Regions from separate parts of the Pseudarthrobacter sp. RHLT1-30-1 genome, predicted to be linked through region 1. Evidence: riboswitches for the same ligand, from Rfam matches in the RefSeq annotation. Region 1 holds a riboswitch; each other region holds the start of a gene.
What was found. Region 1 has a riboswitch for thiamine pyrophosphate ahead of thiC (phosphomethylpyrimidine synthase ThiC). Riboswitches for the same ligand answer to the same signal wherever they lie in the genome.
Positions count from the first base shown of each region.

Region 2: linked by a shared signal. The riboswitch ahead of AC50YM_RS19840 (bifunctional hydroxymethylpyrimidine kinase/phosphomethylpyrimidine kinase) and the one ahead of thiC (phosphomethylpyrimidine synthase ThiC) in region 1 are both predicted to bind thiamine pyrophosphate.
Region 3: linked by a shared signal. The riboswitch ahead of thiO (glycine oxidase ThiO) and the one ahead of thiC (phosphomethylpyrimidine synthase ThiC) in region 1 are both predicted to bind thiamine pyrophosphate.

Region 1 is NZ_JBWZCG010000012.1:39,502-48,962, forward strand. Features, by position in the region: gene pdxR (MocR-like pyridoxine biosynthesis transcription factor PdxR) at 1-152, shown strand, start outside; gene AC50YM_RS10550 (hypothetical protein) at 380-586, shown strand; gene AC50YM_RS10555 (ANTAR domain-containing protein) at 1,312-1,518, shown strand; gene AC50YM_RS10560 (hypothetical protein) at 1,519-1,932, shown strand; gene thiC (phosphomethylpyrimidine synthase ThiC) at 2,256-3,986, opposite strand; TPP riboswitch at 3,985-4,092, opposite strand; gene AC50YM_RS10570 (MFS transporter) at 4,327-5,556, shown strand; gene AC50YM_RS10575 (ArsR/SmtB family transcription factor) at 5,561-5,920, shown strand; gene AC50YM_RS10580 (ester cyclase) at 6,333-6,749, opposite strand; gene AC50YM_RS10585 (DUF2182 domain-containing protein) at 6,829-7,701, opposite strand; gene AC50YM_RS10590 (DUF1326 domain-containing protein) at 7,715-8,332, opposite strand; gene AC50YM_RS10595 (haloacid dehalogenase type II) at 8,767-9,447, opposite strand.
Region 2 is NZ_JBWZCG010000045.1:2,737-12,197, reverse strand. Features, by position in the region: gene AC50YM_RS19870 (hypothetical protein) at 1-197, opposite strand, end outside; gene AC50YM_RS19865 (glutamate-5-semialdehyde dehydrogenase) at 278-1,684, opposite strand; gene proB (glutamate 5-kinase) at 1,711-2,925, opposite strand; gene obgE (GTPase ObgE) at 2,915-4,504, opposite strand; gene rpmA (50S ribosomal protein L27) at 4,621-4,884, opposite strand; gene rplU (50S ribosomal protein L21) at 4,945-5,253, opposite strand; gene AC50YM_RS19840 (bifunctional hydroxymethylpyrimidine kinase/phosphomethylpyrimidine kinase) at 5,606-7,249, opposite strand; TPP riboswitch at 7,241-7,336, opposite strand; gene AC50YM_RS19835 (Rne/Rng family ribonuclease) at 7,441-9,461, opposite strand, start outside.
Region 3 is NZ_JBWZCG010000002.1:245,474-254,934, reverse strand. Features, by position in the region: gene AC50YM_RS03555 (PHP domain-containing protein) at 1-651, shown strand, start outside; gene AC50YM_RS03550 (DNA-methyltransferase) at 743-1,615, opposite strand; gene AC50YM_RS03545 (DEAD/DEAH box helicase) at 1,624-3,393, opposite strand; gene AC50YM_RS03540 (RNB domain-containing ribonuclease) at 3,693-5,228, opposite strand; gene AC50YM_RS03535 (ferritin-like fold-containing protein) at 5,270-5,941, shown strand; gene AC50YM_RS03530 (thiamine phosphate synthase) at 5,957-6,700, opposite strand; TPP riboswitch at 6,727-6,861, shown strand; gene thiO (glycine oxidase ThiO) at 6,855-8,192, shown strand; gene thiS (sulfur carrier protein ThiS) at 8,189-8,425, shown strand; gene AC50YM_RS03515 (thiazole synthase) at 8,422-9,246, shown strand; gene AC50YM_RS03510 (4a-hydroxytetrahydrobiopterin dehydratase) at 9,262-9,461, shown strand, end outside.

The DNA.
Region 1 (9,461 bases):
TGAAACAGGGCGTCCGGGTGATACCCCTGGCTGGTTACTACACCGAACGCACCCCCATGAACGGCTTGGTCATAGGCTATGGAGCTGTCACTGACCTCCAGTTGATCAAAGCCTTCAACGTTTTAGCAAACCTGCTGGACTCGGCGTTGTGAGGGCCACTGGGAAGCATTGCCCGGTCCCGAGTCACGGCAACCGAGAGGCAGTCTTCAGGGCACTCTACAAACAACCGTTCAATAACGAACGAGACATGTCGCCCTTCGCGGTTGCCGACCTTGTGGCAAGGGGGAACCACGTGGGAATATAGTAAGCATGCTGATAAAACGCACGAGGCCATCGCCAGCACCGCAGGCCGGCCAGTCCGTCACCCGGAGGGCCACGTGTGAATGACCACGACGCGCGCCAACAAGCCAAACGCTGGGTCGACTCTGGCGAACTTTCCCTCCCGGTGCTTTGGCTTCATTATTGGGGCCAGGGCGGCAGCGTTGGGCTCTGGGAGTTCGATGCGTATATCCATGAGGCCCTTGTCCTTGAGGACTTCGACAACGCAATCCTCGGGTGGGCGCTGGAGGCAGTCGCCTCAGGCTAACCGCTGTCTGACCACATACCTCACCGGGTAGTAATGTCCCATGATCATCCAAGGAAGGCGGATGAGCGCGGCGGAAATAGACGTGCCACGCCCATCACGGTTCTACCGTTTCAGGAACTGCTTGCACCCGGTGCCAGAAGTCGCCTGCCAGTGCGCATGAGCGTGCGGATCAGGGAAGAGTTCGAGCGTACGATGGGCCGATGCCACATGCCCCGGAAGATGATCCTGTACGCCAGCTTCAGTCACTTCTGGTGGGGGCCGGAAATGTAACTGAGTTTCTCTCGGGGCTGTCGACGCTCGCAGCGGCAGCTGTTCAGAAGTTGCCGGAGATGACATCGAGTGCGCGGTCACGGTCAAGGTAAGGCGATAGTCCGCTACCGCCGCAGGAAGCAGTAAACGTGCTCTGCAGCTGGACCAGATAGAGCACGATGTTGGCGCGGGGCCCTGCATTTCTGCGCTCAAAGTGATGTCCCCTGTGGTGATTGGGGACATCGCTTCGGATGTTCGGTGGCCCGAGTTGAACCGGAAGTTCGTTGAGATGAATGTCCGTAGCGCGTTGGGCGTGCCCTTGGAAATCAGTGGTGAGGCCAGTGCCGCACTAACTTCTTCGCGTCGAAGGCTGGCGCTTTCACGCCGACCGTCTACGAAAGGCCGTAGGGTTTGCGGCTGCGGCGCACAACGCTCTCCATCTTTCAGTACGCATTGGCGCCGCCACGGACCGTGCTGTGGACCTGGAAACGGCGATGCAAAGCAGGACCACCATCAGCCTCGCCTGCTGGGTCATTATGGCGCAAAACCGGTGTTCGCAGGCCGAAGCGATGGCAATACTCAATAAGGTCTCCAGCCACCGCAGCCGCAAACTGCGTGACGTCGCCGCGGAACTGATCGAACAATTCCCTGGCGGCGGCTCCATAACGCCCTTCAAGGGATAAGTGACTGTTCTGGAAGTCGCTTGTACGGAGACCACCATCGCCGACGACGACAAGGCCCTGAAGTACAACCCGGCAATCGTCCAAGCCTCCGCCAGCAACCTGTTCAACGAGGCGCAGATCACCGCCGCCCAGGAAGTAGCCGGGACCTTCGTCGCCGAAGAGTTCCTCGATTCCACCCTCAACAACAATTGGATGAACCCAGCGGCCGTAGACGAATGGTGGTCGCAGCACAGCGGCAACGTCCTCCCGGTGAGCCAGCAGGAAACAATGGACTTTCTCAAGAAAGACCAGAGAGCGTCATGCTCGTCGACCGAGGGACCGCAAGGGCGGGTAACTACGAGGTGGCGTACAGCTCAGGCGGCCCTCGATTGGCTCCCGATCCATCACGCTTACAAAGATCGAAGGCGGCACTAACCAGGGATACTCCCTGCTGGGTCTCAGCTATGACGTGTCATGGACGATGAACGCCCAGATCAAGACCGGCCCGGTGCCAGAGAACAACCGCGCTACCTGCAAGTTCACCCTCACGCAGGTGGACGGTACCCGGAAGACCGCAGGCTTCAAGTAAACACCACCGACCCTGTCGGCTAAACGGAGTCAGCCAGCATTTCTGTCGGCGCCAGGAGACCGCGTGCGGATAAGCCCGCGGCGACCCCACTGGCTTTTTCGAACAGGTTTCTTAGTCCGGGGCCGGGGCAGGACCGGGCCCGGGGGACCAGCGCTGCCCCGACATGGTCCTAGCTTCTGGGCAGGACGGGTTCGGGGAGGTAGACCTTGCCGCCGGATTCGCGGAATTCGGTGGATTTGGCGTTCATTCCTGCGATGGCTTCCTGTTCGGACATGCCTCCGAACTGGTCGCGGATGTCCTGGGAGAGCCGCATGGAGCAGAACTTGGGTCCGCACATGGAGCAGAAGTGCGCGGTCTTGGCCGGCTCCGCGGGCAGGGTCTCGTCGTGGAAGGATTCGGCTGTGGCTGGATCCAGGGAGAGGGCGAACTGGTCCCGCCAGCGGAATTCGAAGCGTGCCTTGGACAGGGCGTCGTCGCGTTCGTGGGCTCCGGGGTGGCCTTTGGCGAGGTCTGCCGCGTGGGCGGCGATCTTGTAGGTGATGACACCGGTCTTAACGTCGTCCTTGTTCGGCAGCCCGAGGTGTTCCTTGGGAGTGACGTAGCAGAGCATCGCGGTGCCGTAGCGGGCGATCTCGGTGGCGCCGATGGCTGAGGTGATGTGGTCATAGCCCGGGGCAATATCGGTCACCAGCGGGCCGAGGGTGTAGAAGGGTGCGCCGTCGCAGAGTTCCTGCTGGCGTTCGACGTTTTCGCGGACGAGGTGGAAGGGGATGTGCCCGGGGCCTTCGACCATGACTTGCACGTCGTACTGCCATGCCCGCTTGGTGAGTTCGGCGAGGGTGTCCAGTTCAGCGAACTGTGCGGCGTCATTGGCATCCGCGGTCGCGCCGGGCCGCAGTCCGTCGCCGAGGGAGAAGGCGACGTCGTACTTGGCGAAGATTTCGCAGAGCTCGTCGAAGTGGGTGTAGAGGAAGTTCTCCCGGTGGTGGGCCAGGCACCAGCCGGCCATGATGGACCCGCCGCGGGATACGATGCCGGTGACCCTGTTCGCCGTCAGGGGCACATAGCGGAGCAGCACGCCGGCGTGGACGGTCATGTAGTCCACGCCCTGCTCGCACTGTTCGATCACCGTGTCCCGGTAGATCTCCCAGGTCAGGTCATTGGCCTCACCGTTGACCTTCTCCAGCGCCTGGTAGATCGGGACCGTGCCGATGGGGACGGGGGAGTTGCGGATGATCCACTCGCGGGTGGTGTGGATGTCATCCCCCGTGGAAAGGTCCATGACCGTGTCGGCGCCCCACTGGGCCGCCCACTGCAGTTTGTCCACTTCCTCGGCAATGGAGCTTGTCACGGCGGAGTTGCCGATATTGGCATTGATTTTGACCAGGAAGGCCTTGCCGATGATCATGGGCTCGGATTCGGGGTGGTTGATGTTGTTCGGGATGATGGCCCGGCCGGCGGCGACTTCGCTGCGGACCAGATCGACGTCGCAGTTTTCCCGCACTGCCACGAACCGCATCTCGGGGGTGATGGTGCCCTGGCGGGCGTAGTGCATCTGGGTGACGGTCTTACCCTCGAGGGCGCGGCGGGGCACCGGCTGCGTGCCCTTCCATTCAGCGGACGCGGCGCCCCGGCGCACGGCGGACTTTCCGTCGTCGAGCAGGTTGCGTTCCCGGCCGCCGTAGGGCTCGGTGTCGCCCCGGGACTCTATCCATCCGGACCGGGACGGCTCCAGACCGATCACCGGATCGCTACCAGGGCCGGCCGTCCGGTACGCCGTGAACGGTGGATTCTTCACCCCGTTCGGAGAGTCCTCCAAGGCGATCTCGGTGACAGGGACGCTAATGCCGTGTTCCGGGTCGCGGGCGTACGCGAGCGAATGCGAATTCATTGAGCTCATCAGTGGTTTTCCTACTTCCTTCGCCGGCATTACCCGGACAGGTTCAACGGTCGCGGACTGCATCAGCCCGATCTCAGCCCCTGCAAGGGCACCCGTGTGGATGAAAAAACCCTAGCACCCCGGCGTGCAGGCACTACCGGCATGGATGATTCACCCTCCCGCCCTTTTGCGGCGCCAGAGCTCCAAGCGCTGCAGTAGCCAACGGCGTCGGGTTCTGGTGCGCGGACTGAAGCGGAGTGTAGATCGGGCGCCGTTTCCGAACAGGGGCGGCATCTACTAATCTTATAAGTGCGCATGTAAGCACGTATTGAAGTATCTGTCATAGTTTCGAGGAGTCGCTTTGATTGAAGTTCTGGCCGTTCCGGCCTACCGGAAGCTGTTTTCGGCCCAGATTGTGGCCCTGCTGGGCACCGGGCTTCTGACGGTGGCTCTGGGCCTGCTGGCCTTTGATCTGGCCGGCGGTCAGGCCGGTGCCGTTCTGGGGACGGCACTGACGATCAAGATGCTCGCCTATGTCTTCGTGGCCCCTTTGATGGCGGCACTGGTGGAGCGGCTGCCGAAAAAGGCGGTGCTGGTCGGGGCGGACCTGATCCGTGCCGGTATCGCACTGATGCTGCCGATGGTGGACCAGGCGTGGCAGATCTATGTCCTGGTCTTCCTGCTGCAGAGCGCCTCGGCTACCTTCACCCCGGCGTTCCAGTCCCTGATCCCGGTCATCCTCCCCGATGAACGCCAGTACACCCGCGCCCTTTCCCTCTCACGTCTGGCCTACGACCTGGAGTCGCTGGTCAGCCCGGCCCTTGCGGCAGCTCTCCTGACGGTTTTGTCCTTCCACGACCTGTTCCTCGGGACCGTGGCCGGATTCCTGCTCTCCGCAGCCCTCGTGGTCACCACCCGTCTTCCTGCGGCGCCGGTCGTGAAGCAGGAAGGGACGTTGTGGCACCGGACCACCCTGGGCACGCGGATCTTTGCCCGCAACCCTGAACTGCGGGCCCTGATGGCCCTAAATCTTGCCGTCGCTGCCGCCACCGCCCTGGTACTGGTGAACACAGTCGTCTACGCCCGGGACATGTTCGGCGGTTCCAACGCCGACGTCGCGGTCGCCCTGGCCTGTTTCGGTGCCGGGTCGATGCTCGTCGCGCTGACCGCGCCCAGGATACTGGACCGGGTGCCGGACCGGGTCCTCATGCGTGCCGGCGCCGTACTGCTCTCCGTCGGCCTGGCAGGGGCTTTCGTCCTTTTGGCCGTGCCGGGGACCTGGCCGGTTCTGCTGGGCCTGTGGGTGGTTCTCGGCGCCGGGACCTCGATGATCAACACCCCCTCGGCCCGCCTGCTGCGCCGCGCGGCGACCGAGAGCACCCGGTCCTACATCTTCACCGCCCAGTTCTCCCTCTCCCACGCCTGCTTCATCATCACCTACCCGATCGCCGGCTGGATCGGCGCCGCCGCCGGCCAGCCGGTAGCAGCAGCCGTGCTGGCCATCGTGGCTACAATCAGTACAGTTGCGGCGTTCCGATTCTGGCCCGCAGTATCCAGGCCCGGTTCTGTGCCGGAGACGATGAAAGGCTGAACCGGTGGAAAACGTACAACCCATTCCGGCCGCCAGCTTCCATCACCCCGAAGCACCGGATTCCCGCCGGCTGGACGCAGCCACCGCCACGTTCCGGATGCTCTCGGACCCCACCCGGCTGCACCTGCTCTGGCTCCTGGCCCAGGAGCCCTCCGACGTCGGCACCCTGGTGGAACAGACCGGAGCCTCGCGCACCTCAGTCAGCCAGCACCTGGCCAAGCTACGCTTCAGCGGCCTCGTCACCAGCCAAAAACAAAGCCGCCGGGTCATCTACAGCCTCACCGACGGGCACCTGACCCGTCTGGTCATGGAAGGCCTGAACCACGCCGACCACAAAGTCACCGGCGAACCCTCCCACGACTGACCCGCACGCGGCCGAAGCTTGCCCCGAGAAGACCCCTGCCATCATGCAGCAGAACGTTAGCGGCCCCGGGACGGCGACGGCCGGGTTCGCAGTCTTAACCCGTGCCGGATGAAACGGCAACCCATCAAGCTGCGGGACGATGAACCTGCGGCGCGGGCCGCATAGCGCCGCCGAAGCCCTTCCAATCACCGCTGCGACTTACAGATCCAGAAGTCTCCCCTAGTCCGAACACTTTGCCGAAGTGAGACTTCCTGTTGTCTTATTGCCTTTGAGATAGCGCAAGTCCATGTCGCATCGGGACCCGGAGAGCGGACGTCGCGATCTCAAAGGCCCCACGGATCAGCGAATGCCGGGCAGGGGAGTGCTGTCGTCTGGCACGTTCCATCATCATCTTGAGGGCGTTCCCTGCGTCCTACGCAGGGATGGCGCCGATCTGCTGCATGAGTCCCATGTTGTCGGTGGTTCCCCAGTGCTCGGCGACCTTGCCGTTCTCGACCCGGATTATGTCAGTGCTGCCGAATTCGACAGTCTTGCCCGTTGCTGGAATGCCGGCCATCTCCCCACGATGAGTGCCTGTCAGAATTACGTGGCACGCTTCCATGTCTCCGTTGGCGAGCGACGGCTCGATCGTCTTGACCTTGATGTCCGGGAACGCGGTCCGGACTGCATTCACGAAGAATCGGACGCCGTCTTTGCCGGGCGGCTGTCCAGGAAGTGCCTCTTCGTGATCGACGTAGTCATCCGTCGCCAGCTCATCAATGAGGGCGAGATTTCCGCCCTCTAGTATCTCCTTGTAAAAGCGCATTATCAGTCCAGCCCCGTCAGTCATTTTCGACTCCTTTGTGTATGAGACCGTTCAGGTGTCCCCCTTGTGGTGGGCGGCCGGCGCAGCGTGCCGGCCTCGTCCGTTACATCCCTGGGCCGCTCATGGCCGCGGGCGACAGGACTACACCGAGTCCGATGACAGCCAGTGCCACCGCAACTGAGCGGTTGGCGAGTCGCTTCCACGGGAGCATCTTCTCGCCGGCGATGAACGCCCCAACCAACGCCATCCAGCCGATGCTCATTACACCGAGCGCAAACAGCGCCACCATCAGCGCCCAGCAGCATGCGACGCACCACGCCCCGTGCTCAATTCCCATGCGCAGCGCGCCACGGTATCCGGGGTGCATGCGGTGCAGGATGAAGTCCATGGGTGTGCGGCATTTCATCAGGCTGACGTTCTTGGCGGGAGTCAGCTGATAGACCGCCGCCATCATAATGACCCCGGCCGCTAGGTACCGGCTGCCTTGCTCCGGGCCGAAAATCCCGGGAACCATCGACGCGACCCAGGCGTAGAGGGAATACGCCATCACCCCGAAGGCGGTCCACACGATCAAGTACCCGGCCACGAACACGGCCGTGGATCCCGCCGGCGCATAGCGCCCCATTTTGCGTCGGTGGCTCTGGATTCTGGCGTAGGCCACGACCATTGGCGCCACGGAAGGGAACATCATGGCCGCCAGCATGACAACCCACGTCGTGACGAAGAATCCCAGCGGTCCCGGGTCCGTCCAGCGGCCCATGTCCATCCCGTTCAGCTGCGTGGCGGTAAAAACCCAACTCGCCGCGGCGAGTACGAGCAGGACCGCGATCAGGCCAGCCGCCCGTGGATCGACGCGGGAGGCGGAGGCCGGTCCAGCGGAAGCGGCGGATGAGAAACGCGACGTCGACGCAGCCGAAAAGGCGGCGCGCGCGACTGGTCGCGAGCCGCCTGGGGTGAACAGCTTCCTGTGAAGCATCAGCTGGCAGTGCTCATGCCCGCAACTTGGGGGCGTTATCGGCCATCTCGCTGGCGAAGGTGAAGTCCGCGCTCTCACCGTAGACGCCCTCGAAATCAAGGCCGAAGAGGTCCGAGTGTCCCGGCGCTTTGCCAATCAGGAATTCCGGGGCGAAACCGAACATCGCGTTCTTGACGGTGGTAACACCGCCGTCAGGTCCAGGCAGCGGCTCGAACGTGAAGTTCACGTGCCCCGGCACTGAGGCGGACGGGGTGTCCCCGTCCGAGAACGTAACACTGGCTCGCTCCACTCCCAGCCATTCCCCATACAACGCCGCCAGATCCCCGAACGGTCCGCCAGCCTCACCGTGAAGGATGGTTTCCAAAGCGGTGGCCTGTGCTTCCGACGCGCCGTCGTCGACCACCACTCCCACTTTCCAGCCACCAGCGGTGAGATTAGACGGGAACCAGTTGCAGAATACGAAGTCGACGCCGGACAGATCCGTGTCATCGAGTTTTCCACTCGCAATATGGAACACATTCACGCCGCGACACTCGCCGTCAGGCCCGGTAGGCAGACCGTCGACCGGGCACGGACAGATCAACTGGCAGCTGCAGTTGCCAACATACTTTCCGGACATTTCCCAAGACATGAGGACTCCTTGCCGGCGCCCTAGCCAAGCAGAAGCGGCCCAGAATCAGCGCCGAGAAACTTAGAATTAGGGCAAAATGCCCCGTTAAGGCAGACAGTATTCCGGCGAAACGAGCGTGTCAATATGCCCGCAGTCCGTGGCGAGGGCATCCCCCAATCACATCTACGGGGATAAATAATCCGGCTCCACCCCGAACCCCTGGGACGCCGCGAGGCCCTCGATCAGGTGTGCGACGGAGATGTGATCGTGGCGAAAACCCCGGATCGGCGGGGCCGCAAAGTCCGGATACCTGATTTTCACCAGTGGCGGTCATCATGCCGGGATCCACGGACATCGCGGTCAAAACCTCGCGGGGATCACCCTCAAGGCAACAGTTGTAGCACCTGGCGGAGGGCGGCGACGATGCCCGGGGCGTCCGGGATCCGCGGATCTCGTCAATACGTTGCTGTCAGGGCCGCGGGAAGCTCGGTCAGCGCGGTGACTGTGAAATCAGGCGCCTGAAAGTAGTCGGGGTAGCTTTCCCCTGTCCTGTTCAGCCACGCCGTGCGCAGACCGGCGCGGGTGGCGCCGTGGATGTCCCAAGGATGGACGGCGACCAGCACCATGTCGGCGGCGTCGGCCCCGCAGGTGGCGGCGGCATATTCGTAGGACGCACGTGCCGGCTTCCAGGCGGCCGCGTCTTCGACAGAGAGCAGTGACTGAAACTCGTCACGGATTCCTGCGTCGCTGAACAGCTTCGCTGCGATCTGGGCCGAGCCGTTGCTGAGTGTGATGAGCCGGAATCCGGCAGCGGCGAGTGCCCTAATTCCATCCGGGACGTCCTGATGTACGCTCAGGCCCGTCAGGCCGCCCATAACATGCTCGACCGCTGCCTCAAGTGGCCGGTTAAGCCCCACACCGGTAAGGATTCCCCGGAGTGCCTCGGACCCCATGGCGGCGAAGGATCCTTTGTCGCCGCTGGCGGTGAGTGCGAAGCCGTCGCGCAGCAGTGTGGCGAACCAGAGTCTGGCCAGTTCAGCCGGCGCGCCGATCTCGCTGAAGCGTTTGCCCATGGGGGACATGTCGGAAAGAGTTTCGTTGACATCAAAGACGATCACTGGACTGGCGTTGGTCATGGAAACTCCTTGTT
Region 2 (9,461 bases), on a different contig from region 1:
TGCGGGTCGGCATGCTCCTCGACGGCTTCGTGGCGCCTGCCCAGGTTGCCGTAGGACAGCGTAACGAACAGCAGGACCATCAGGATCGCGAATATTGTGCCACCCACCACCAGCGGGGGCGCGATAAGCGGAGCGAGTTCCTCGTGGCCTGTTCCGCCGGCGGCGGCGACGATTGTGGCGATCTGCTGCGACAGCATGTTCTCCCCTAGTGAGTTCAAGAAGTGATGACGGCGGGTATCCCCGCCGTTCCGGAGTTCTGTTCCATGTTACAGCGTTACTAGGCCCTGATCTGGCCCTCGCCCTGGACGATCCACTTGGTGGTGGTCAGTTCGGTCAATCCCATCGGCCCGCGGGCGTGCAGCTTCTGGGTGGAGATCCCGACCTCGGCACCCAGTCCCAGTTCGCCGCCGTCCGTGAAGCGGGTGGACGCGTTCACGATCACGGCGGCGGAATCAACTTCCGCAATGAACCGCTCGGCGTTGCCGAGGTCGTTGGTCAGGATGGCTTCGGTGTGGCCGGTGGACCAGGTGCGGATGTGCTTGACGGCGTCGTCCAGGCTGTCCACCATTGCCACGGCGAGGTCCAGGTCCATGTATTCGGTGGCCCAGTCCTCCTCGGTGGCGGGGACCGACTCGACCGAGGCCGGCAGCGCGGCGCGGATCCTCGCGTCGGTGTGCAGGGTGACACCGGCGGCACGCAGGGCCGCAGCGACGGCCGGCAGCACCCTCGAGCCGGAGTGGACCAGCAGGGTTTCGACGGTATTGCACACGCTCGGCCGCTGGGTCTTGGCGTTCAGCAGGATCTCCACGGCCATTTCCTCGTTCGCGGAGGCGTCGATGAAGATGTGCACGTTGCCCTCACCGGTCTCAATCACGGGGACTTTGGCGTTGGTCACGACGGACTGGATCAGCTCCCGGCCGCCGCGGGGAATCAGGACGTCGACCCGCCCGCGGGCGCGCATCAGGGCGTTGGCCCCTTCCCGGCCGTACTGGTCGACGCTCTGCACGGCATCAGCGGGCAGTCCCACCGAATCGAGGGCATCGCGGAGCACAGTGACCAGCGCGGCGTTGGTGGCTGCGGCGGCAGTTCCACCGCGCAGGATAACGGCGTTGCCGCTCTTCAGGCCGAGCCCGGCGATGTCCACAGTGACGTTGGGGCGCGCCTCGTAGATTGCGGCAACGACACCCATGGGCACGTTGATCTGGCGCAGCCGCAATCCGTTGGGGAGGGTCTGGCCGCGCACCACGTTGCCGACCGGATCCGGCAGGTTGGCGAGGTTCTCCAGGGCGGCGGCGAGGCTCTGGATGCGGGGGCCGGTGAGGGTCAGCCGGTCCAGCAGGGCAGCGGACGTACCGTTGGCTTTGCCGGCAGCGACATCCTTGGCGTTCGCGGCGAGGATCTGGGCCTTGCGCTCCAGCAGTGCGGCCGCGATGGCGCGCAGCCCGCGGTCCTTCCAGGCCCGGTTGGCGCGGGCCATCCTGCGGGCGGCCTGACGCGAGCGGTCGGCGATCGCGTGGACGGCAGCCTCGACGTCGGCTGCGCCGGTTTCCGCTGAGCCGGTTTCCGGGGCCGTTTCCGGGCCGGCCTCACGGCTGCGGTCCGCCGCCCCGGCCGCGGGGAGCAGACCAGTGGCGAAGAGCTTGTCGGCGAGCACGGCGGAGCGGGGGGTCAGGGCCTCAGTCATGCTTCCAGTTTAGGCGAGCGGGACGCTCAGACCAGCACCAGATCGTCAACATGAACAACCACACGGTCATATCCGCGTCCGAGCGCCTTGCCCAGCTCCCGCGTGGAGCGGCCCAGCATCTGCGGCAGTTCGGCAGCGCCGTAATTGACCAGGCCGCGGGCAATCACCGTCCCGTCGGGTGCGACCATCTCCACGGCGTCGCCGGCCTCGAAGTGTCCGTGCACGGCGGAAATGCCGGCCGGAAGCAGCGAGGTGTGGCGGTCGCGGACGGCCGCGACCGCGCCGTCGTCGAGCACCAGGGTGCCTTCCACGGAGGCGAGGTGCGCCAGCCAGAGCAGCCGGACCGGTTTGCGGGAGCCGTTGATGGAGAACCAGGTGCCGACATCCTGGCCCGCAAGGGCGGCGGCGGCGTTCCCGGTGGAGGTGACGAGGGCGGGGATACCGGAGCCGGCGGCGATGGTCGCCGCTTCGACCTTCGTGACCATTCCCCCGGTGCCGGTGCCCGCTTTGCCGGTGCGTCCGATGGTGACACCCTCAAGATCCTGCGGACCCGTCACATGGGCGATCCGCCGGGCGCCGTGCGCGGGCGGCCCGTCATAGAGCGAGTCGACGTCGGAGAGCAGCACGAGCGCGTCGGCGCGGACCAGGTGGGCCACCAGGGCAGCGAGCCGGTCGTTGTCACCGAAACGGATCTCGTGCGTGGCGACAGTGTCGTTTTCGTTGACGACGGGCACGACCCCGAGGTTGAGCAGCCGGTCGAGGGCGCGCAGGGCGTTGGTGTGCTGGCTGCGGCGCATGAAGTCCTCGGCGGTGAGGAGCACCTGGCTGACGGTGACGCCGTGGGCGCCGAAAGCGTGTGTGTAGCGGGCCATCAGCAGGCCCTGGCCCACGCTCGCGGCCGCCTGCTGGGTGGCGAGGTCGCGGGGGCGCTTCGCGAGGCCCAGCGGGGCGAGCCCGGCGGCGATCGCGCCGGAGGACACCAGGATGATCTCGGTGCCGGCGTTGCGCTTGTGCGCGAGGGCGTCGGCGAGGTCGGTCAGGGCTTCCTCGGAGATGCCGCCCTTGATCGAGGTCAGCGAGGACGAGCCGACCTTGACCACGATCCGGCGGGCTCCGGAGAGCACGGACCGGTCCGGCGGCGGGGTGTCCGCGGCCGGGCGGTGCTCCGGGAGGACCGCCGCGGCGGGGGCCGCCGTTTCAGCAACAGCCGCGGCAGGCACAGTGACGGCTTTACTCGTCATCTGTTTCGCCCAGTCCACTCTCCTTGAGCGGCTTGGCGACCCTGCGGCTGCTGACGGATTCGGTCCAGATGCCGGCCTTGCGCTCGGCTTCGAGTTCGGCGCGGGCCGCGGCCTTGGCCTCGCGGCGTTCGACCTGCTCGTCGCGCTTCTGCCCGCGGGTGGGCCGGTCGCCAATGTCGGCGAAGCGCACGTCGGTGCCGCGCGGTGCGGCCAGCAGTTCGGCGCCGGCCATCATGGTCGGCTCCCAGTCGAAGACAACACCGTCGTCCTCGCCGATAACAACCATGTCGCCGGGCTTGGCGCCCTGCTTGAAGAGTTCATTTTCGACGCCGAGCTTCGCCAGGCGGTCGGCGAGGTAGCCGATGGCTTCCTCGTTGGTGAAGTCGGTCTGCTTGACCCAGCGCACCGGCTTGTCGCCCAGTACGCGGAACAGCGGCTCCAGGTTCTTCTCTTCGCGGCGGATCTTGAAGCCGGATTCGTTGACCGCGCGGGGCTTGAGCACCGGTGCGTGCACCTTCGGCGGGGCAGCGGCGACGGCGTCGCGGGCAGCCTGGACGATCTCGCCCATGGCGAAGCCCAGCTGGCGGAGGCCCTCGTGGCTGGTCGCGGAGATCTCGAAGACCTTATAGCCGCGGGATTCCAGTTCCGGGCGCACGAATTCGGCCATGTCCTTGCCGTCCGGCAGGTCCACCTTGTTCAGGGCGATGAGGCGCGGGCGGTGGTTCAGCGGGACGACTTCGCCGTCGGAGCCCGCGAAGCTCATGTCCACGACGTACTTTTCCAGCTCGGCCTCGATGACGGCGAGGTCCGAGAGCGGGTCGCGGTCCGATTCGAGGGTTCCGCAGTCCAGGACGTGCACCAGGGCGGCGCAGCGCTCGACGTGGCGCAGGAAGTAGTGGCCGAGGCCCTTGCCTTCGCTGGCGCCCTCGATCAGGCCGGGGACATCGGCGATGGTGAATCGCACCTCGCCGGCCTGGACCACCCCGAGGTTGGGGATCAGGGTGGTGAAGGGGTAGTCGGCGATCTTGGGCCGCGCGGCGGACATCGCGGCGATCAGGCTGGACTTGCCGGCGGACGGGAAGCCGACCAGGGCGATATCGGCAATGGACTTCAGTTCCAGGACGACGTCGGCGGCGTCGCCTTCGATGCCGAGGAGGGCGAAGCCGGGCGCGCGGCGCTTCTGCGAGGAGAGCGAGGCGTTGCCCAGCCCGCCGATGCCGCCGGCGGCCGCAATGTATTCGGTGCCTTCACCCACGAGGTCAGCGAGGACCCGGCCGTCCTTGGTCTTGACCACGGTGCCCTCGGGAACCGGGAGGATCAGGGTCTCGCCGTGCTTGCCGCCGCGCCAGTCACCCATGCCGGGGCCGCCGTTGGTGGCGTGGCGGTGCGGGGCGTGGTGGTAGTCCAGCAGGGTGGTGGTCTGCGGGTCGACACGGAGGATGACGTCGCCGCCGTTGCCGCCATTGCCGCCGTCGGGACCGCCGAGCGGCTTGAACTTCTCGCGGTGAACGGAGACACAGCCGTGGCCGCCGGTACCGCCGGATACGTGCAGTACTACCCGGTCTACAAAGCTCGCCACGTGGATCTCCTCAGTGCTGTTCCCCGGGCCTCAAAGACGCCCAGGATGATTGTAATGCGGTTAAAACACCGGTGGAGCGGACCTAATGGCCCGCCCCACCGTTTTAAGACTTGTTGTTACTCTGCAGCTGCAGCAGTCACAATGTTCACGACGCGACGACCGCGGCGGGTGCCGAACTCGACAGCGCCGGGGGTCAGTGCGAACAGGGTGTCGTCGCCGCCGCGGCCAACGCCGGCGCCCGGGTGGAAGTGGGTGCCACGCTGGCGGACGATGATCTCGCCTGCGGAAACTACCTGGCCGCCGAAGCGCTTGACGCCGAGGTACTGGGCGTTCGAGTCACGACCGTTGCGAGTGGAACTCGCGCCTTTTTTATGTGCCATTTGGAAATGCCTGCCTTAAATTCTGGGGAACCTGCTGAAGACCTGAACAGTAACGAGTAGTTACTTGATACCGGTGATCTTGACCTTGGTCAATTCCTGACGGTGACCCTGGCGCTTCTTGTAACCGGTCTTGTTCTTGAACTTCTGGATGACGATCTTGGGACCGCGAAGGTCCTCAAGGATCTCAGCCGTAACCTTTACCTTGGCCAGGTCCGTAGCTGCAGACGTGACCTTGTCACCATCCACCAGGAGCAGTGCGGGCAACTCAAAGGTGCTGCCGGCTCCACCGGGGACGCGGTTCAGGGTAACGAAGTCTCCAACGGAAACCTTCTCTTGGCGGCCGCCTGCGCGGACAATCGCGTACACCACTGGGGAACTCACTTCTCTCGACGTTTATTACTAGATTTGCGTGCGGAACCTGGGTCCAAAGTTTCTGGTCCGGCTCACGCTGTGCCTCTACGCCGGTGGGTTCCCCGGGGGGACCCATGAGCTATCCCGTGGACAATCGCACTCGAAATCGAGTGGAGCGTCCTCAAGGTCATAACCCAAGTGTTGGCGTAAGCACCGAAGATCTAGACTACGCTAATTTTGCCTTCGGCCGCAAATGAGGCTGGTTCCGACGTGAAATACGTGGTAGGCGCCACTCTGTATGGACAGAGCCTGCCGTAACGAGTTCCGGAACCGTGCCCACCTATCGTACAGGCTCCGCGGACCCCCGCCGTCAGGCGTGCAGCCGCGGCGCGTCGAAGAAGTCGACCTCGTAGCGGGCGGACTGCCGGAAGGCCCGGGTCATGGCGTCCCGTTCCCCGGCCGACGCCGCCCGGGCCGCGGCGTCGGTGTAGGCGATTGCCTGCCGGGTGGCGGCGGCGAACTCCGCATCGGCATAGGTGCGCAGCCACACCGCGTAGGGATGCGCGTCCGGCGCGCCTGCTGCGAGGAACTGCGCGTGCAGGCTCTCCCCCAACTCGGCGTAGAGCCAGAAGCACGGCAGCACGGCGGCCACCAGCACGCCGTAGCTGCCGGCCGAGGCGGCCAGCAGATGGTCCAGGTAGGACCGGGTGACCGGCCCGGGGGTCACCCCGGCGGTGCGGGTGCCCAGCCAGGTCCGGTGCAGCTCGGATTCCACTTCGAGGCAGTTCTGCGCGGAGCGGAGCCAGAAGAGCTGTTCGGCCTCGGTAGGTGCGATGGCTGCGGCCCGGGCCAGGACCCGGGAATAGCCGTTCAGGTACAGGGCGTCCTGGCTGAGGTAGTAGGCGAAATCCCGCTCCGGCAGCGACCCGTCGGCCAGGCCCCTGATGAAGTCCAGCCCGTGGATCGCGGCCAGGTCGCCGGTGGCGGCGTCCCGCAGCGCGGCGGCAAATTCACCCTGGGCCGGTACCCGGCCGGCGCCGGAGTGATCTTCGGTCTGCTGCTGGACGTGGTGGAAGTGGTGCACCGGGCCGTTGCCGGTGCCTACGTCGAGCCGGTCGGAGGTGCGCAGGGCCTCCCGGAGCCAGGGCTTGACCTCGCGGAGCGCGGCCTCCCAGTCCCCCGTGCCGGCCTGTCCGATGATTCTGGCCTGCACCGTGGCGATCGCCGAGGACAGCGAGCAGCCGGTGCCGTGGCTGTTGCGGGTGGGCACGCGCTCCCCCGGCACCACAATGAGGTCCCGGGCCAGGAGCCCCCCGGTGTTGATCAGCGCGTCCGGGCAGCCGGCGCCGTCGGGATCTCCGGTCCCGCCGCCGCCGGGGAGCCGGCCGCCGTCGAGGTGGCCGCCGCCGCCGGGGAGCCGGCCGCCGTCGAGGTGGCCGCCCTTCACCAGGACCGTGGTGCCGGTCTGGGCGGCGAGCCGCTTGCCCTGTTCCAGTGCCCCGGCCCAGTCCTCGGCGACCGTCTCCCGGAGCAGGATGGCGAGTTCGGCGAGGTTGGGCGTGAGCAGGTCCGCGTACGGCAACAGCGCGTGCAGGGCCGCCTCCGCGGATTCCTGCAGCAGCCGGTCGCCGCTGGTCGCCACCATCACGGGATCCAGGACCACGACGCCGGGGCGGGACTTCGCCAGCCAGCCGCGGACGGCGTCGATCACGGAGGCATCCCCCAGCATCCCGATCTTGACGGCGTCGATGCTGATGTCCTGGCTGAGGGCGTCGAGCTGGGCGGTCAGGAAGTCCGCCGGCGGGACGTGCACGGCGCTGACGCCGCGGGTGTTCTGCGCGGTCAGGGCGGTGATCGCTGCCATGCCGTAGCCACCATGCGCGGCAATGCTTTTGAGGTCGGCCTGGATGCCTGCGCCGCCGGAGGGATCGGAGCCGGCGATCGCCAGCACCCTTGGGATCCGCGATACGGGCGCGGCAGGGGCGGGCGGGAGAAACGATGGGGCGGCGGTCATAAGAGACATCCCTTCGCCGGTGCTAACCGGACAGGTTCAACGGGTTTGGATCTCAGCCGGCTCGATGCGGCACCCCGTGTCAGGATCCAGCCTAGCCGGGTCCGTTAACGAAGCCGCGGGCACGGCCCGAACCTGGCGTATTGCTACGCGGTCCGGACCGCACCCGCGGCCTGGTTGAACTGTTTCTGCCGTTAGAGCTCGGAAGCCGGCACGCCGACACCGAGGATGATCGGCTCGCTCGCGGCAGGCTTGGCGGCCGGCAGTGCTGCCGGGACCTTGGCCTCGTGCACCGAGACGGGCGCGGCCTGCGGGGTTTCCCTCCGCTGTTCCACCGAGGTCTCGTTCGCTGCGCCCTGGGCGCGGCTGGCGCTCCGGTTGCGGCGGCCGCGGCGGGCACGGGAGGTGCCGCCCGCGGTGTCTGCCTCGGTCTGGGAACCCGGGGCCTGGGCGCGTCCCGGGCCGGTGCCGCCGGCGCGCGCCGGAGCTGCCGCTGCGGTCCGGGCGGCCGGGGCTGCCTTCGCCGCCGGCTCCGGGGCTGCTGCCGGGGCTGCTCCGGTGGCTGCGGCCTCCGGGGCCGCCTCGGTTTCACCCAGGTGGGCGAAGGCCTCGGTCAGCAGGTCCAGGGTGAGGGCGGGGGCACTCGCCTGGTCGGCGTGCTCGACGAAGGGCAGGGCGACCTGCTCACCGCCGAACGTCAGCACGGCGGCAGGGCGGCCGGCTGCCTCCTCCGACGCGGCCAGCTCGACCACTGCATCGACGGCGGCCTGGCGGGTCCGGGCATCGACAGCGGTGGCTGTCTCGCCGTCGTGCAGGTGCGCGGCGTGCGCCGCAGCGGCGATGTTCGCCAGCGCGGCGCGGGTTGCCTCCGCCTTGGCGTGGCGCTCGGCCTCGGTGGGCTCCGGGTGGACTGCTGCCGGGACGGACTGCTCGTCCGTGCCCTGGCCGCCCCTGCCGCGGCGTCGGCTCTTGCGTTCGGTACGTTCGGTGCGTGCGGCGGCGGGCTGGTGCTCGGTCCGCGGGACGTGGTGCTCTGCGGCCACCACGTTGGCGCGGCGGTGCTCCACGGGCTCGTCGTGGGTGACGATGCCGCGGCCGTCGCAGGTTTCGCACTGCTCGCCGAAGACTTCCAGCAGGCCGGTGCCCATCCGCTTGCGCGTCATCTGCACGAGGCCCAGTGAGGTCACCTCGGCGACCTGGTGCTTGGTCCGGTCCCGGCCCAGGCATTCGACCATGCGGCGCAGCACGAGGTCGCGGTTGGATTCGAGCACCATGTCGATGAAGTCGATGACGATGATCCCGCCGATGTCGCGGAGCCGGAGCTGCCGGACGACTTCCTCGGCTGCTTCGAGGTTGTTCTTGGTGACGGTTTCCTCAAGGTTTCCGCCGCTGCCGGTGAATTTGCCGGTGTTGACGTCCACGACGGTCATGGCTTCGGTGCGGTCGATCACGAGGGAGCCGCCGGAGGGCAGGAAGACCTTGCGGTCCAGGGCCTTGTGGATCTGCTCGTCGATGCGCCAGGCCGCGAAGATGTCCGTGTCCTTGGTCCACTTCTCCAGCCGGCCGACGAGGTCGGGCGCCACGTAGGTGACGTAGGCCTCGATGGTGTCCCACGCCTCCTCGCCGGAGACGATCAGCTTGGAGAAGTCCTCGTTGAAGACGTCACGGACCACCTTGATGGTCAGATCGGGTTCGCCGTAGAGCAGTTCGGGGGCGAGGATCTTGGTGGAGGTCGACTGGCCTTCGATGCCTTCCCACTGGGCGCGGAGTCGGTTGATGTCGTGCGTGAGCTCTTCCTCGGACGCACCCTCGGCCGCGGTGCGGACAATGACGCCGGCGTGTTCCGGCAGCCGGTCCTTGAGGATCCGCTTCAGCCGGTTGCGCTCGACGTCGGGCAGCTTGCGGGAAATGCCGGTCATGGAGCCGCCGGGTACGTACACGAGGTAGCGGCCCGGCAGTGAGATCTGGCTCGTGAGGCGGGCACCCTTGTGGCCGACCGGGTCCTTGGTGACCTGGACCAGCACGGAGTCTCCGGACTTCAGCGCGTTTTCGATCCGGCGCTGCTTGCCCTCCAGGTTGACGGACTCCCAGTTGACTTCACCGGCGTAGAGCACGGCGTTGCGGCCGCGTCCGATGTCAACGAAGGCGGCTTCCATCGACGGCAGCACGTTCTGGACCTTGCCCAGGTAGACGTTGCCGATCAGGGAATCCTGCT
Region 3 (9,461 bases), on a different contig from region 1:
TGCCGGACGACGGAGGGCATCAGCGTCCACCTGCTCTGCTACCTGCACGACCCGGCGCACCCCGGGCTGCTGGAGGAAATCACCAAGGCCAAGGACGCCCGTTTCACCCGGGCCGAACGGATGGTCAGCCTGCTCGCGGAGGACTACCCGCTGAGCTGGGACGATGTCATCCACCACGTCGCGCCGGGCGCCACTCTGGGCCGGCCGCACATCGCCGATGCCCTCGTCGCCGCGGGTGTGGTCGCGGACCGCACCGAGGCCTTCGAATCGATCCTGACCTCGCGATCACGGTATTTCGTGCAGCACTACGCCCCGGACCCGGCCTTCGCCGTCGAACTCGTCCGGGACGCCGGCGGTGTGCCGGTGTTCGCCCATCCGGTGGCGACCGCCCGCGGCCGGGTCGTGGGGGAACGCATCTACCAGGAAATGATCGACGCCGGGCTGGCCGGGCTGGAGGTCAACCACCGGGACAATCCAGAGGAGGGCAGGGTGTTCCTGCGCAAACTCGCGGCCCGCCACGGGCTGCTGGTCACGGGGTCCTCCGACTACCACGGGACCGGGAAGCCGAACCGGCTGGGCGAGAACCTGACCACGCCGGAGGTTTTTGCCCGGATCGAGGAACTGGGAACCGGGACCGCAGTGGTCCGCTGACGCCGGCGTCCCCTCAGGCGCCCCGCACCGCCCGCACGTAGCCCCGGCCCCCCGGCCCGAATAAGCCCCGGGAGTGATGGGTCAGCGGGGGTCAGGTGCGCGGGAACTCGGTGAAGCTGGCGTGCGGGGAGAGCCGCTTGGCCATCACGTCGATGGCCGGCTGGTTCTGGTCCACACAGACGAACTTCCGGCCGAGCTTCGCGGCGACGGCGCCGAGGGTTCCGGACCCCGCGAAGAAGTCCAGGCACCAGTCGCCGGGGCGGCTGGAGGCGGCCACCACGCGGCGGATCAGCCCTTCGGGCTTCTGGGTGGGGTAACCGGTCTTTTCCTTGCCGGTGGGGGAGACAATTGTGTGCCACCAGACGTCGGTGGGCAGCTTGCCGAGTTCGCGTTTGGCCGGAGTCACGAGCCCGGGGGCCATGTAGGGTTCCCGGTCCACTTCGGCGCTGTCGAAGTGGTATTTTGTGGGGTTCTTGACGTACACGAGGATGTTGTCGTGCTTGGTCGGCCAGCGGTACTTGGCGCGGGCACCATAGTCGTAGGCCCAGATGATCTCGTTCAGGAAGCACTCGCGGCCGAAGATGGCATCGAGCATGACCTTGGCGTAGTGCACCTCGCGGTAGTCCAGGTGCAGGTACAGGGTGCCGTCGTCGGCGAGCAGCCGCCAGGCCTCGACGAGCCGCGGCTCGAGGAAGGACCAGTAGTCGCTGAACGCGTCGTCGTACTTGTGCAGCGCGCCCTTGATCGTGTCGTAGGAGCGTCCCTTGAACCCGACCCGGTCGCCATCGCCGCCGGCATTGAGCACCATCTTAGTTTCCTGGCGCTTCTGGACCCGGCCCGTGTTGAAGGGCGGATCCACGTAAATGAGTGTAAAGGCGCCGTCCGGCAGCGTCGGGAGGTACTCCGCGTTGTCCGCGTGCACCACCAGATTGCTGCCGTCCGGCGCCCAGACGGTGTCAGTCATAGAGGGGTTTAGGCCTCGGCGCTGCGTGCCGGAGCTCCGGCCTCGCCGACGACAACTTCGCCGTTGTGGCGGCGCGTGCGGGTGCGGCGGCGCGCGCGGGTGGCGCGGTCGACCTCGGTCGGTGCGCTGGCGGGAGCCTTGGCCGGAGCCTCGGCCACGGGGCCGGTGCTGGCATCCGCTTCGGCCGGACGACGACGGCGGTCTCCCGAGCGGACGCTGTCCTTACCGCCGGTGCCGCCGCCGCTGCGGCGGCTGTCACGTCCGCCGCCGGTGCTGCCGCTGTCCCGTCCGCCGCTGCGGGCGCTGTCACGTCCGCCGCCGGTGCTGCCGCTGTCGCGTCCGCCGCTGCGGGCGCTGTCACGGCCGCCGGCCTGGCCGGTGCGGGGGGCGTTCTTTTTGCCGGTCTCGCCCAGGTCCTCCAGGACCTCGGCATCAACACCGGCCAGCACGCGCTTGTCCCGGGGAAGGCGGCCCTTGGTGCCCGCGGGGATGTCGAGTTCCTCGAAGAGGTGCGGGGAGGAGGAGTAGGTTTCCACCGGCTCCGGGACGCTCAGGCCCAGGGCTTTGTTGATCAGGCCCCAGCGGGGCATGTCGTCCCAGTCAACGAAGGTCACAGCCGTGCCCTTGTTGCCGGCGCGGCCGGTGCGGCCCACACGGTGCAGGTAGATCTTTTCATCTTCGACGCACTGGTAGTTGATCACGTGGGTGACGTCGTCGACGTCGATGCCGCGGGCGGCGACGTCGGTGGCGACAAGGACGTCCACCTTGTTGTTGCGGAAGGCGCGGAGCGCCTGCTCGCGGGCGCCCTGGCCGAGGTCGCCGTGGATGGCGGCGGCGGCAAAGCCGCGGTCCACGAGTTCCTCAGCGACCTTGGCGGCGGTGCGCTTGGTCTTGGTGAAGATGATGGTCCGGCCGCGGCCGCGGGCCTGCAGGATGCGGGCCACCACCTCGATCTTGTCCATGCTGTGGGCACGGTAGATCAGCTGGCGGATGTCGCGCTTGGTCAGGCCTTCGTCGTCCGGGTCGGCGGCGCGGATGTGCGTCGGCTTGGTCATGTAGCGGCGCGCCATGGCGACGACCGGGCCGGGCATGGTGGCCGAGAACAGCAGGGTCTGGCGGACAGCGGGCGTGCCGGCGATCAGGGTTTCGACGTCCGGAAGGAAGCCGAGGTCCAGCATTTCGTCTGCCTCGTCAAGGATGACCATCTTGACGTTTTTCAGGACGAGGTGCTTCTGCTTGTACAGGTCGATAAGGCGGCCGGGGGTGCCAACGACGACTTCGACGCCGTTCTGCAGCGCTTCGACCTGCGGCTCGTAGGCGCGGCCGCCGTAGATCGTGGTGATGCGGGCGTTGCGCTTGCGCGCGGCGTTCTGCAGGTCGTTGGCAACCTGGACGGCCAGCTCGCGGGTCGGTACGATCACGAGGGCCTGCGGGGCGCCCGGGGCGGGAAGCTTGTCATATCCCGCGTCGTCCGGTCCGACGACGCGCTGCAGCGCCGGGATGCCGAAGCCGAGGGTCTTGCCGGTGCCGGTCTTGGCCTGGCCGATGATGTCGTGGCCGCTGAGGGCGACGGGCAGGGTCATGGCCTGGATCGGGAAGGGATGCGTGATGCCGGCGTCGGCCAGCGACTCGACGATGTCTGCGCGGACGTTGAAGTCCGCGAAGGTCTTCTCGGCGATCTCATGCGGCTTCTCATCCGAGATGATGGTCTCTTCAGGCTCGAGCGTTTCCGTTCCGGATTCGTCGGTCAGAAGCTGGTGTGTGTGCAATTCACTCACTAGGGGAGTTTCCTTATTCATTTGGGCTGCGCTGCTTGCTCAACGGGGCCGGCCGGGTGGCCGTTCCGGAGCACGCTCAGGCGCGCAAGCAAATCCAGTGGAAGCCGATCGCGGGCTATCTAAATGCTGGCACTGGGGACCAGCGGGTCTTACTCAAGATCGCGTAGGGGCGGGCTTGTTGAATTCGAAAATCGAGGAAATCAACGACCGGGCATCCATATCTACCTTCCCAGTCTAGCTGTACGCAGCGCGGAACCTCGACGGAGACCGCCGACGGCGTGTGGGAACCTGCCGGGTGCTCAGCCCACCAGCTCCAGTTTGACCTCGCGGGTGGCGATGTCGGCGGAGACGATGCGGACCCGGACCTGGGTGCCGGGTTCCAGTTCGCCGGGGCAGCGGGCGGTCACCGCGGGCTCGGCGATCTGCACGATTCCGGAGGGTCCGTTTCCGTTGCCAGCCTTGGCGCCGCCGTTGCCGTTCCCGCCCTTGTCGTTGCCGTTCTTGCCATCAGCGCCCTTCCCGTTGCCGGTCTTGCCATTCCGGGCTGGCTTGCTGCCTGAGATCACGACGGCGTCGAACTCCTGGCCGACGTGGTTGACCAGGAGGGCAGCCTCGACGGTGTCGAGCGCGAGGCGTTCCAGCTTGGCGGCCAGCTGGTCCGAGGTCGCCATGATCGAGGGAAGGGACGGCAGGGCGGCGCGGGCCCAGTCGGGGACGGCGGTGCCGTTGCTGAGCGCCTCGCAGATCACCAGGACAAACCGGTCGATCAGCCGGCGCAGCGGGGCGGTGGAGTGGGCGTAGGCGGCGCCGATGGCGGCCTGGGTGGCCGCCTCGGGGACCGTCCCGTCGAAGGGGGTGTAGCCGGCGCCGCGGAACAGCATGCCGGCCGAGTGCACGATCGCCAGTTGCCGGGCGTCCGTGGGATCCAGGGTGCGCAGGTATTCGCCGTAACTCATCTGGCCGTCCCACGGCTTGCCCAGGGCGCGGGTCTGGCGGTGGAAGTGCGCCAGTGAGGCTTCATCCGGGGCCGGCATGGTGCGCAGGATGCCTACTTTGCCGGCCAGCATGATTTCGGCGGCGGCCATCCCGGTCATCAGGGAAATCTGGGCGTTCCAGTCCTCCACGGGCAGCGGCGGCGCAGCGACAATCCGGTAGCCGCCGTCGGGCAGCTGTTCGATTTCCTGCTCCGGCATGTTCAGGCTGGCGCCGCCGCGGAGCCGTTCCAGCTCCACCCGCTTCATCCCGACCTCCTTGAGCAGCTGGAGGACGGGGGCGGCCGTTCCGGCGTCAAGCTCGGACTGCACCCCGCGGTAACTGAGCTTGGCCCGGCTGCGGACCGCTGCGCGGCGGACCAGCACCGCGGACACCTCGGCGGCGGCGTCGAGCTCGAATTCCCAGACGAATGCGGCGCACAGCTGGCCGGCCAGCAGGCTGCCTGCTTCCTCGCTGATGACTTCCGGGTGCAGCGGAATCCGGCCGTTCGGGGTGTAGAAGGTCTGGCCGCGGCGGCGCGTCTCGGCATCGAGCGCACCACCGGGGGAGACAAAGGAGGGGACATCGGCGATCGCGTAGAAGACCTTGTAGCCCTCACCGGCACGGTCGATGAAGAGGGCCTGGTCCAGGTCGGTGGAGGACGCCGGATCGATGGTTACAAACTCGATATGGGTGAAATCCAGCTCCGGCAGCTCGTGCCCGGCGACCGCCTCCTTGGCCTCCCGGAGTGCGTCTTCGGGGAAGGGCCCCGGCAGCTCCAGTGTCGTGCGCAGCGCATTGAGCGCCTCGGCAAGCTGGTTCTTTTGCTGGTGGACACTCGGGGTCAGACGATGATGGGACACGAAAATCAGATTAGCTTCATTTGCGCCATTAGTCTTGGATCATGAGCACATCCCCGGTCGATCCTGCCCGATACAACAGCTTCCTGAGGGATCTGCTGGGCGTGATGGCCTACGGCGAGCTGTCCGCCTTCGAACGGCTCTCCTCCGATGCGCGGTATTCCCCCACGCTGCACGACCGGGCGGTGCTGGGCCGGATCGCGGTGATCGAGTTCCAGCACTATGAACTGGTGAGCGCCAAACTGGACGCCATGGGGCTGGACGTTGAGGCCGCAATGCTGCCGTTCCAGCCGTCCGTGGACCACTTCCACGAACGCACCCGCCCCTCGGACTGGTACGAATCCCTGATGAAGGCGTATGTGATCGACACCGTCTCCGCCGATTTCTACCGCGCGGTGTCCCGCGACGTTGACGCCGGCACGCGGGCCCTGGTGGAGCAGATCCAGGCCGATGAGGAGGCCACGGCGGTGCTGCGGGAGTTGCTCAAGACCGCCCTCGCCGATGACCCGCGGCTGGCCTCGCGGCTGGCGCTGTGGGCCAGGCGCCTGCTCGGGGAGGCCCTGACCCAGGCGCAGCGTGTGGGTGTTGAGAATGCGTTCGTCGGCGGCCTGGCCGGCGCGGACGGGGACCGGTCCGGGGAACTTGTGCGCGTGCTGATGGCGGAACTGGCGGCGAACCATTCGCGCCGGATGAGAGACCTCGGCCTGGCCGGCTGAGGGGACGGACCGGGCTCAGTTTCCCGCGGCATCGAGTGCAGCCAGCAGGGACCGGGCGGCGTCGGCGGGATCATCGGCCTCCGTGATCGCGCGCACCACCACGATCCGGCGGGCCCCGGCGTCCACCACCTGCTCCACATTTCCGAGGTCAATGCCCCCGATCGCAAACCACGGCACAATACCTGCGGCGGCGCCGGTGCCGGCGTCGGAGTTGGTGACGGTGTTGGTGCCTTCGGACTCGTCCCCGGCCCTCCCCGCGGCCCGGCGGACCGCGTCCGCCGCGTGGCGCACCAGTCCGAGCCCGACGGCGGCGCGGCCGGGCTTGGTCGGGGTGGCCCAGACCGGCCCGACGCAAAAGTAGTCCAGGCCGTGGCGGCCGGGGGCCGCGGCGATGGCTGCCTCCACCTGCTCCGGACTGTGGGTGGACATCCCGATCACGGCGTCCTGGCCGATGAAGTCCCGGGCTGCCGGGAGCGGGAGGTCCTTTTGCCCGATGTGGAACACCGGAGCGCCCGAGAGAGCGGCGAGGTCCGCCCGGTCGTTGACGGCCCAGAGCTTGCCGTGACGCTCGGCGGCCTGATGCAGGATGGCCAGGAACTCCAGTTCCTCGGCCGCTTCCAGCGACTTGTCGCGCAGCTGGATGATGTCGACCCCGCCGGCATACGCGGAGTCCACGAAGTCCGCGAAGTCCCGCTGTTCCTGGCGGGCATCGGTGCAAAGGTAGAGGCGGGCGGTGGTGTGGAGGGCATCCGGAGTCATGGTTCCAGCCTAGTTCCCCTAAACTGGGCCGGTACCGCGGGAGCCCGCCGCAACCGTCCACGCCCCTGGCGTCCGGAACCGGCAGGCTGAGAGGGCGTCAGAGCCGACCGCTTGACCTGATCCGGTTAGTACCGGCGTAGGGAAGGAATACTTTATGGGCGAAATATCCGCCCGCGGCCCGGCCGCCGGCACCGGGAGCACGCCGGCTGCCGCCACACATGACGCCGCAGCCGGCCCGTATTACGACGTCGCCGTGATCGGCGGCGGCGTGGTCGGACACGGGATCGCCTGGGCCGCGAGCCGCTCGGGCCGTTCAGTCGCCCTGATCGACGAAGCCCCCGGAAGCGGCGCCAGCTGGGCGGCCGCGGGAATGCTCGCCCCGGTGAGCGAACTTCACTACCAGGAGGAGGCCCTCCTGGAGCTCATGCTGGAATCCTCCGGGCTCTGGCCGGGATTCGCTGCCGGACTTGAGCGCGGCGGCGGGCCGGCAACGGATTCCGGCGGCTTCGTTGGCGCCGCTACCGGGTACCTCACGACGCCGACCCTCGCCGTGGGGGCCGACGCGGCGGACCGCCGGGCACTTGCGGACCTGCGCACCGTCCAGCAGTCGTACGGCCTCGCCGTGGAGCCGATGACCGTCCGTGCGGCGCGCGCACGAGAGCCGCTGCTGAGCCCGGGGATCTCCTGCGCCTTCGAGATCCCCGCCGACCACCAGGTGGACCCCCGCCGGCTGCTCGCCCGGATTGGCGAACTCCTGGCCGCGGACAGCCTGTGCCACACCATCAGGCGGCGCGCCGCGGGGCTGCTCCGGGAGGACGGCCGCGTGGCCGGCGCCCGTCTCGCCGGCGGCGGCTCCGTCCGGGCCCGCGAGACGATTGTGGCCAACGGCCTGGGCGCCGCCGGGCTCACGGGCCTGCCGGCCGGACTCCGGTTGCCGCTGCGGCCGGTCCACGGCGACATTCTCCGGCTCCGGGTGCCGCAAAAACTGCGGCCGCTGCTGACCTCAACGGTGCGGGGACTGGTCCGCGGCGTGCCGGTTTACATCGTGCCCCGGGAGGACGGCACGGTCGTGATTGGAGCCACCCAGCGCGAGGACGCTCCCGGCGGTGACAACCACCCGGCAGCGCCGGCCGGCACTGCGGTGTCCGCCGGCGGCGTTTACCAGCTGCTCCGCGACGCCCAGCAGCTGCTCCCCGCGGTCGCGGAACTGGAACTGCTGGAAGCAACCGCCAGGGCCCGGCCCGGTACTCCGGACAACGCGCCGCTACTGGGCCGGGTGGCGGAACGGGGAAGCCCGGGGGACGTTGCGGGACTGATCATCGCCACGGGGTTCTTCCGGCACGGAATCCTGCTCACGCCCGCCGCCGCGGAGATCTGTTGCCAGCTGATGGACGGCGTCGCCGACCCCCGCTGGGCCCGCTTCCGGCCGGACAGGTTCGCCGCGGACCCCCACCACCCATCCACCCCCGAGTACAGCAAGGAAACGCTATGAACATCACCCTGAACGGAACCGGGCGAACGCTCGCCGAGGGCGCCTCGGTCGGCACGCTGGTCAGCCAGGTCACCGGCCGGCTGCTGGCCCCGAACGGCCAGTCTGCGGACGGCACCAAACTCGGGGTCGCCGTGGCCCGCAACGCCGAGGTGGTTCCCCGCAGCCAGTGGCACGGCACCGCGCTCGCCGACGGCGACGACATCGAACTGGTCACGGCGGTCCAGGGAGGATGAGCGGGATCGCGAACACCACGGCAGCGGCGCCGGGAGCATCCCCGGCGGCAGCGGATCTGTTCACTCTCGACGGCGTGCAGCTCGGGTCGAGGCTGATCATGGGCACCGGCGGGGCGCCGAGCCTGCACGGTCTGGGGGATGCACTGCTGGCCTCCGGCACGGAACTGACCACCGTGGCGATACGGCGCTACTCGCCAGCGGAGGCCGGGTCGTTGTTCCAGCTGCTGCTGGAGCACAACATCCGGGTTCTGCCCAACACCGCGGGCTGCTTCACCGCCCGGGATGCCGTGCTGACGGCCGAGCTGGCCCGCGAAGCCCTCGAAACGGACTGGGTGAAGCTGGAAGTGATCGCGGACGAGCACACCCTGCTGCCGGACGCCGTGGAACTTGTCGAGGCCACGGAGCAGCTGGTGGGCCGCGGTTTCAAGGTCTTCGCCTACACCAACGACGACCCCGTGCTGGCGCTGCGGCTCGAGAACCTGGGCGCCACCGCGGTGATGCCGCTGGGCGCGCCGATCGGCACCGGATTGGGAATCCTGAACCCGCACAACATCGAACTGATCGTTTCGCGCGCCTCGGTGCCCGTGGTCCTGGACGCAGGGATCGGCACCGCCTCCGACGCGGCCCTGGCCATGGAGCTGGGTTGCGACGCCGTGCTGCTGGCCACGGCGGTAACACGGGCGCAGAATCCGGTGCTGATGGGGGGGGCCTTCAAGCACGCGGTGATCGCCGGTAGGCTGGCAAAAAGGGCCGGCAGGATTCCGCGCCGGGAGCATGCGCTGGCGTCCTCGGTGATGGAAGGCCGGGCCGAATTCCTTTAGGCAAAGGAGCCTGCCATGGCAGCAGCCGGGGACGTCCTCACCGAGGACCAGGTTGACGCGGCACTGACGGCGCTGCCGGACTGGCGGTACCGGCTCGGTGGCCTCGTCACGGTCTACAAGGCGCCGACAGCGGCCGCGGCGCTGGAACTGATCGCCGCCGTCGGACGCCTGGCCGAAGAGCAAAACCATCACCCGGATCTGGACTGGCGCTTCAA